2 regions of the Streptomyces sp. CA-249302 genome follow, and region 1 is predicted to be linked to the other one. Evidence: predicted binding sites of a transcription regulator. Region 1 holds the regulator's gene; the other holds the start of a gene.
The links. The regulator HrcA, encoded in region 1, represses chaperone genes, less so after heat shock. The targets are predictions, from matches to a motif close to TTNGCACTCNGNNNNNCNGAGTGCNAA.

Region 1 (3,805 bases):
GGCTGGAACTGCCCCTGCGGCCGCTCCTCGCCGCGCAGCTTCGCCAGTTCCCGCAGGAGCCTCTCCTGGTCCGGGTCCAGCTTGTTCGGGGTCTGGACCTCGACGTGCACGATGAGGTCACCACGGCCGCCGCCCCGCAGATGCGTGACGCCCCGGCCGTGCAGCGGGATCGACTGGCCGGACTGGGTACCGGGCCGGATGTCGACCTCCTCCATCCCGTCCAGCGTCTCCAGCGGCACCTTCGTCCCGAGCGAGGCCGCCGTCATCGGGATCGTCACCGTGCAGTGCAGGTCGTCGCCCCGCCGCTGGAAGGTCGAGTGCGGCAGCTCGTGGATCTCCACGTACAGGTCACCCGCGGGACCGCCACCGGGCCCGACCTCGCCCTCACCGGCCAGCTGGATCCGCGTGCCGTTGTCCACACCCGCCGGGATCTTCACCGTCAGCGTGCGACGCGAGCGGATCCGCCCGTCACCGGCGCACTCGGGACACGGCGTCGGAACCACCGTGCCGAAGCCCTGGCACTGCGGGCACGGCCGCGAGGTCATGACCTGGCCCAGGAAGGACCGCGTCACCTGCGACACCTCACCGCGGCCGCGGCACATGTCACAGGTCTGCGCGGAGGTCCCCGGCGCCGCCCCTTCACCGTTGCAGGTGTTGCAGACGATGGCGGTGTCGACCTGGATGTCCTTGGTCGTGCCGAAGGCCGCCTCGTCGAGCTCGATCTCCAGCCGGATCATCGCGTCCTGGCCGCGCCGCGTACGCGATCGCGGGCCCCGCTGCGACGCCGTACCGAAGAAGGCGTCCATGATGTCCGAGAAGTTCCCGAAGCCACCGGCGCCGAAGCCGCCCGCGCCTCCGCCGCCCGCCTGCGAGAGGGGGTCGCCGCCGAGGTCGTAGACCTGCTTCTTCTGCGGGTCCGAGAGCACCTCGTAAGCGGCGTTGATCTCCTTGAACCGCTCCTGGGTCTTCGGATCCGGGTTGACGTCCGGGTGCAGCTCGCGTGCGAGCCGACGGAAGGCCTTCTTGATCTCTTCCTGCGACGCGTCGCGGCGCACGCCGAGAACGGCGTAATAGTCCGTGGCCACTTACGACTCCGCCAGGATCTGTCCGACGTACCGTGCCACTGCGCGTACCGCTCCCATCGTTCCCGGGTAATCCATGCGGGTCGGTCCGACCACGCCGAGCTTGGCGACTGCCTCGCCGCCCGAACCGTAGCCGACCGACACCACGGAAGTGGAGTTGAGTCCCTCATACGCGTTCTCATGACCAATACGTACGGTCATGCCCGAATCACCGGCCTCACCAAGCAACTTGAGGAGCACGACCTGCTCCTCCAGTGCCTCCAGGACGGGTCGGATCGTGAGGGGAAAGTCATGCGGGAAGCGGGTCAGATTGGCGGTGCCGCCGATCATCAGCCGCTCCTCGTTCTCCTCGACGAGGGTCTCCAGGAGTGTGGAGAGCACCGTCGAGACCGTGCCCCGGTCCTCGACGTCGAAACCCTCCGGGAGGTCCTCGACCAGTCGCGGCACGTCCGTGAAACGGCGTCCCGCGACCCTGCTGTTCAGCCGCGCCCGCAGATCCGCGAGCGAGCCCTCCCCGAACGGCGCCGGGCAGTCGACCATGCGCTGCTCGACCCGCCCGGTGTCCGTGATCAGCACGAGCATCACGCGCGCGGGGGCGAGCGAGAGCAGTTCCACGTGCCGCACGGTCGAGCGGGTGAGCGAGGGGTACTGCACGACGGCGACCTGACGCGTGAGCTGCGCGAGCAGCCGCACGGTGCGGGCCACCACGTCGTCGAGGTCGACGGCGCCCTCGAGGAAGTTCTGGATCGCGCGCCGCTCGGGCGCGGTCATCGGCTTGACGCCGGCGAGCTTGTCGACGAACAGCCGGTAGCCCTTGTCGGTGGGGATGCGCCCGGCACTGGTGTGCGGCTGGGCGATGTACCCCTCGTCCTCCAGGGCGGCCATGTCGTTGCGCACCGTCGCCGGGGAGACGCCGAGGCTGTGCCGCTCGGTCAGGGCCTTGGACCCGACCGGCTCCTCGGTGCCGACATAGTCCTGGACGATGGCGCGCAGCACCTGGAGCCGTCGTTCACTCAGCATCGCGCACACCTCCAGATGTCGTCCCCTGGGCGTTTCGCCTGGCACTCTGTCCGTCCGAGTGCCAGCCGTTACCGGCCAGTGTACGGCGGTGGGGTACACCCGGGGCAAGGTCGACCCCTGTTGAACGGCTCGTACCGCTAGCGTCGCCGTATGACGGTGACTTGGGAAGAGTTTGGGTGGGAGCGGGTGGCGGCCGGGGTCGGCCGGTGCCGACTGCCCGGCTGGGACTGCACGACGGGGCTGGTCGTCGGGGACGGCACCGCGCTGGTGATCGACTCGGGTTCGAGCCTGACGGAGGGCGCGCTGCTGCGCTCCCAGGCGTCGGCGCTCGCCGGTCACGCTGTGACCCATCTCGCGCTCACCCACCCCCACTTCGACCATGTCCTCGGGACGGCCGCGTTCGAGGGCGCGGAGGTGTACGGCGCGGTGGGCATCGAGACGGTCCTCGGCACCCGGCAGGCGCGCGAGGAGCTGCGGGCGGACGCGGTGTCCCAGGGGCTGGACGCGCACGCGGCGGACGAGGCGACGGCCGCCCTGGTCCCACCCCGGCATCATGTCTCCGGCGAGTGGACGCTCGACCTGGGCGGCGGCCGGCAGGTGCTGCTCGCGAACGTGGGCCCGGGTCACACCGCCCACGACCTCGCCGTGCTGGTCCCCGGCTCCCCCGAGGTGGTCTTCTGCGGCGACCTGGTCGAGGAGTCCGGCGAACCGCAGGCGGGCCCGGACGCCGTACCGTCCCAGTGGCCTGCCGCCCTCGACCGGCTCCTTGACCTGGGCGGCGAGGACGCGCTGTACGTGCCCGGTCACGGAGCGGTGGTGGACGCGGCGTTCGTGCGGGTCCAGCGCGACGCGCTCGCCGCGCGCTTCGGCGTGTCGCCCTGATCACCCGCGCGCTTCTCCTATCGTCATCCGAATGCGCCAGTACTCCGCCGACCTGACCCCTCCCTGGAAGAAGCCCAAGCCCGTCCCCGAGGTCGAGGCGGAGCCCGGCCTGGTGGTGGAGGAGCCCGGCACCGGTTTCTGCGGGGCGGTGATCCGCTGCGAGGCGGGCACGGTGACCCTGGAGGACCGCTTCGGCAAGCACCGCGTGTTCCCGCTGGAGCCGCGGGGTTTCCTCCTGGAGGGCCGGGTGGTGACGCTGGTCCGCCCGTCTTCGTCGGCTCCGGTACGACCGTCCCGTACCGCGTCCGGTTCGGTGGCCGTCCCCGGCGCACGCGCGCGCGTGGCCCGCGCCGGGCGCATCTACGTCGAGGGCCGGCACGACGCCGAGCTGGTCGAGAAGGTCTGGGGCGACGACCTGCGCATCGAGGGCGTGGTGGTGGAGTACCTGGAGGGCGTGGACGACCTCCCGTCGATCGTCGAGGAGTTCGCGCCGGGTCCCGACGCCCGCCTCGGCGTCCTGGTGGACCACCTGATCCCCGGCACCAAGGAATGGCGCATCGCCGAGTCGGTGATCAGCGAACACGCCCTGGTCGTCGGCCACCCGTACATCGACATCTGGGAGGCAGTGAAGCCGTCGTCCCTGGGCATCGAGGCGTGGCCGCGCGTCCCGCACGGGCAGGACTGGAAGACGGGCGTCTGCCGGGCGCTGGGCTGGCCGTCGGACAACACGGGCGCGGTGTGGCAGGCGATCCTGAAGCGGGTGGGGTCTTACAAGGACCTGGAGCCGGAGCTGCTGGGGCGGGTGGAGGAGCTGATCGACT
Region 2 (3,805 bases), 1.3 Mb from region 1:
CCGGCTTCCGCTCCTGCGTGTTCATCCCGCACGACCTGGAGCAGGGCAAGGTCGTCATGGCCGCGGTCTACGGCGGCGAGCTCATCGGCATCGAGGGCAACTACGACGACGTGAACCGTTTCTGCTCCGAGCTGATCGGCGACCCGGCCGGCGAGGGCTGGGGTTTCGTCAACGTCAACCTGCGGCCGTACTACGCGGAGGGCTCCAAGACCCTGGCGTACGAGATCTGCGAGCAGCTCGGCTGGCGGCTCCCCGACCAGCTGGTCGTGCCGATCGCCTCCGGCTCGCAGCTCACGAAGATCGACAAGGGGCTCCAGGAGCTGATCAAGCTCGGGCTGGTCGAGGACAGGCCGTACAAGATCTTCGGCGCGCAGGCCGAGGGCTGCTCGCCGGTGTCGGTGGCGTACAAGGCGGGGCACGACGTGGTCCGGCCGCAGAAGCCGAACACCATCGCCAAGTCCCTCGCCATCGGCAACCCGGCGGACGGGCCGTACGTCCTGGACATCGCTCGCCGTACGGGCGGTGCGGTGGAGGATGTGAACGACGAGCAGATCGTCGACGCGATCCGGCTGCTGGCCCGCACCGAGGGCATCTTCGCCGAGACGGCGGGTGGCGTGACGGTCGGCGTCACACGCAAGCTGATCGAGAACGGCGTACTCGACCCGACCCTCACCACGGTCGTGCTCAACACGGGCGACGGCCTCAAGACCCTCGACGCGGTGGCCGACACGGGCCTCACCGCCACCATCCGCCCGAACCTCGACTCCTTCCGAGAGGCTGGCCTCGCATCATGAGCGTCAACGTCCGCATCCCCACCATCCTGCGCACCTACACCGGCGGTCAGGCCGAGGTCGCCGCCGAAGGTGCCACCCTCGGCGAGGTCATCGCCGACCTGGAGAAGAACCACACCGGCATCGCCGCGCGCGTCCTCGACGACCAGGGCAAGCTGCGACGGTTCGTCAACGTGTACGTGAACGACGACGACGTGCGGTTCGAGCAGGGGCTGGAGACGGCGACCCCGGACGGTGCGGGCGTCTCGATCATCCCGGCCGTCGCCGGAGGCTGAGCGTGCATACCGGTCGCCCCGATTATTACCGTCGGTAACGCCGGTCACCAAGAGTTCACCGAATTGCCCCCTCCGTGAGAGAAGCGGAGGGGGCAATTCTGCATGGTTGAGCACGGTACAGTTGGGGAACCTGCTGCTTCCCGCATGCCGGACGCATATGAGTACCGGCTTCGGGTGCGACAAGAAGCAGCCAAAGTGTGCAGGTCTTTTGTGGCTTATGTTCCCTTTGTGGGGCCCGACTTGCCCTGAATTCAGGCGAATTCTCGCTACATTCCGGACCGGTTCCGTCCAGAATTCTCGTCCGATTGACCTGTTGCAGACGGCAGTTGGACAGATACATTCAGCCGCGGTCGACGCGTTCCGGCGCACGCCCCCAAACCGTGGGGGGTGAGGTCTGACCCGGATCCGCGAAGTGCGGGTCTGTGCAAGGGCCAGTAATAGGGGAGTTAGGCATGGCTCAGGGCACCGTCAAGTGGTTCAACGCGGAGAAGGGGTACGGCTTCATCGCGGTCGACGGTGGTGCGGATGTTTTCGTCCACTACAGCGCCATCCAGATGGACGGGTACCGCACCCTGGAAGAGGGCCAGCGGGTCGATTTCGAGATCTCGCAGGGTCAGAAGGGGCCGCAGGCGGACATGGTCCGACTGGCGACCAGCTGAAGCACGCGCCGGGTAGATCGCAGCGTCGTTCTTCTGTTTTTTCGGAGGGCTCGTATCCCATGGGGAGTCATGGGTTACGAGCCCTCCGGCATGCCCGGGGAGCCTCAGGGGGCCCGGGGAGCCCCCTGGGGACCCGTGGGGGACCTGGCCGATCCCTGAGAGCCGCTTGCACTCGCCTACCCCGAGTGCTAATCATTGGCGTTAGCACTCTGAAGGTGAGAGTGACAACGAAGGACCGGGTCGGTGAGGCCCGCAGGCCGGGTGGGGAAGGAACCCACGGGGCAGGCGAGCCGTCCGTCGCGGGCGCGGGCGCGGTCCGAAGGAATCACCCCCAGTCCTGGAGGGACCACTTCACATGGCCAAGATCATCGCGTTCGACGAGGAGGCGCGGCGCGGCCTCGAGCGCGGCATGAACCAGCTCGCGGACGCCGTGAAGGTGACGCTCGGCCCCAAGGGCCGCAACGTCGTCCTCGAGAAGAAGTGGGGCGCCCCCACGATCACCAACGATGGTGTCTCCATCGCCAAGGAGATCGAGCTCGAGGACCCGTACGAGAAGATCGGCGCCGAGCTGGTCAAGGAAGTCGCCAAGAAGACGGACGATGTCGCCGGTGACGGTACGACCACCGCGACCGTTCTCGCCCAGGCCCTCGTCAAGGAAGGCCTGCGCAACGTAGCCGCCGGTGCCAACCCGATGGCCCTCAAGCGCGGTATCGAGAAGGCCGTCGAGGCCGTCTCCGGTGCCCTGCTCGAGCAGGCGAAGGATGTCGAGACCAAGGAGCAGATCGCCTCCACGGCCTCCATCTCCGCCGCCGACACCCAGATCGGCGAGCTCATCGCCGAGGCGATGGACAAGGTCGGCAAGGAAGGCGTCATCACCGTCGAGGAGTCCCAGACCTTCGGTCTGGAGCTGGAGCTCACCGAGGGTATGCGCTTCGACAAGGGCTACATCTCGGCGTACTTCGCCACCGACATGGAGCGTATGGAGGCGTCCCTGGACGACCCGTACATCCTGATCGCCAACTCCAAGATCGGCTCCGTCAAGGACCTGCTCCCGCTCCTGGAGAAGGTCATGCAGTCGGGCAAGCCGCTGCTGATCATCGCCGAGGACGTCGAGGGCGAGGCCCTGTCGACCCTGGTCGTCAACAAGATCCGCGGCACCTTCAAGTCCGTCGCGGTCAAGGCCCCGGGCTTCGGCGACCGCCGCAAGGCGATGCTGAACGACATCGCCATCCTCACCGGTGGCGAGGTCATCTCCGAGGAGGTCGGTCTCAAGCTCGAGAACACCTCCCTGGACCTCCTGGGCAAGGCCCGCAAGGTCGTCATCACCAAGGACGAGACCACCATCGTCGACGGTGCCGGCTCCTCGGACCAGGTCGCGGGTCGCGTCAACCAGATCCGCGCCGAGATCGAGAACAGCGACTCGGACTACGACCGCGAGAAGCTCCAGGAGCGCCTGGCGAAGCTCGCCGGTGGCGTCGCCGTCATCAAGGCGGGCGCGGCCACCGAGGTCGAGCTCAAGGAGCGCAAGCACCGCATCGAGGACGCCGTTCGCAACGCGAAGGCGGCCGTCGAGGAGGGCATCGTCGCCGGTGGTGGCGTGGCCCTGCTCCAGGCCTCCCAGGTCTTCGAGAAGCTGGAGCTGGAGGGTGACGAGGCGACCGGCGCGCAGGCCGTGAAGCTCGCGCTCGAGGCCCCGCTGAAGCAGATCGCCGTCAACGCCGGCCTCGAGGGCGGCGTCGTGGTGGAGAAGGTCCGCAACCTCACCCCGGGTCACGGCCTCAACGCCGCGACCGGTGAGTACGTCGACCTGGTCAAGGAAGGCATCATCGACCCGGCGAAGGTCACGCGCTCTGCCCTGCAGAACGCCGCGTCCATCGCCGCGCTCTTCCTCACCACCGAGGCCGTCATCGCCGACAAGCCGGAGAAGGCCGCCGCGCCCGCCGGTGGCGGCATGCCGGGCGGTGACATGGACTTCTGATCGACCTCGGGGGTCCCGGCCTCCGGTTGATCAACGTCCTTGCCGAGGGCGGTACTTCCTGTCATACGACGGGGGGTGCCGCCCTCGGGCTTTTGCGGTGGC

Region 2: a site for HrcA is predicted at 1,891-1,917, ahead of groL (chaperonin GroEL). Genes of this name have one in related genera too.

The regions. Positions count from the first base shown of each region.
Region 1 is NZ_JBNJMG010000001.1:3,665,226-3,669,030, forward strand. It holds gene dnaJ (molecular chaperone DnaJ) at 1-1,085, opposite strand, end outside; gene hrcA (heat-inducible transcriptional repressor HrcA) at 1,086-2,102, opposite strand; gene ACQEWB_RS16475 (MBL fold metallo-hydrolase) at 2,253-2,984, shown strand; gene ACQEWB_RS16480 (DUF3097 domain-containing protein) at 3,016-3,805, shown strand, end outside.
Region 2 is NZ_JBNJMG010000001.1:4,946,439-4,950,243, reverse strand. It holds gene thrC (threonine synthase) at 1-794, shown strand, start outside; gene ACQEWB_RS22060 (ubiquitin-like small modifier protein 1) at 791-1,066, shown strand; gene ACQEWB_RS22055 (cold-shock protein) at 1,519-1,725, shown strand; gene groL (chaperonin GroEL) at 2,081-3,703, shown strand.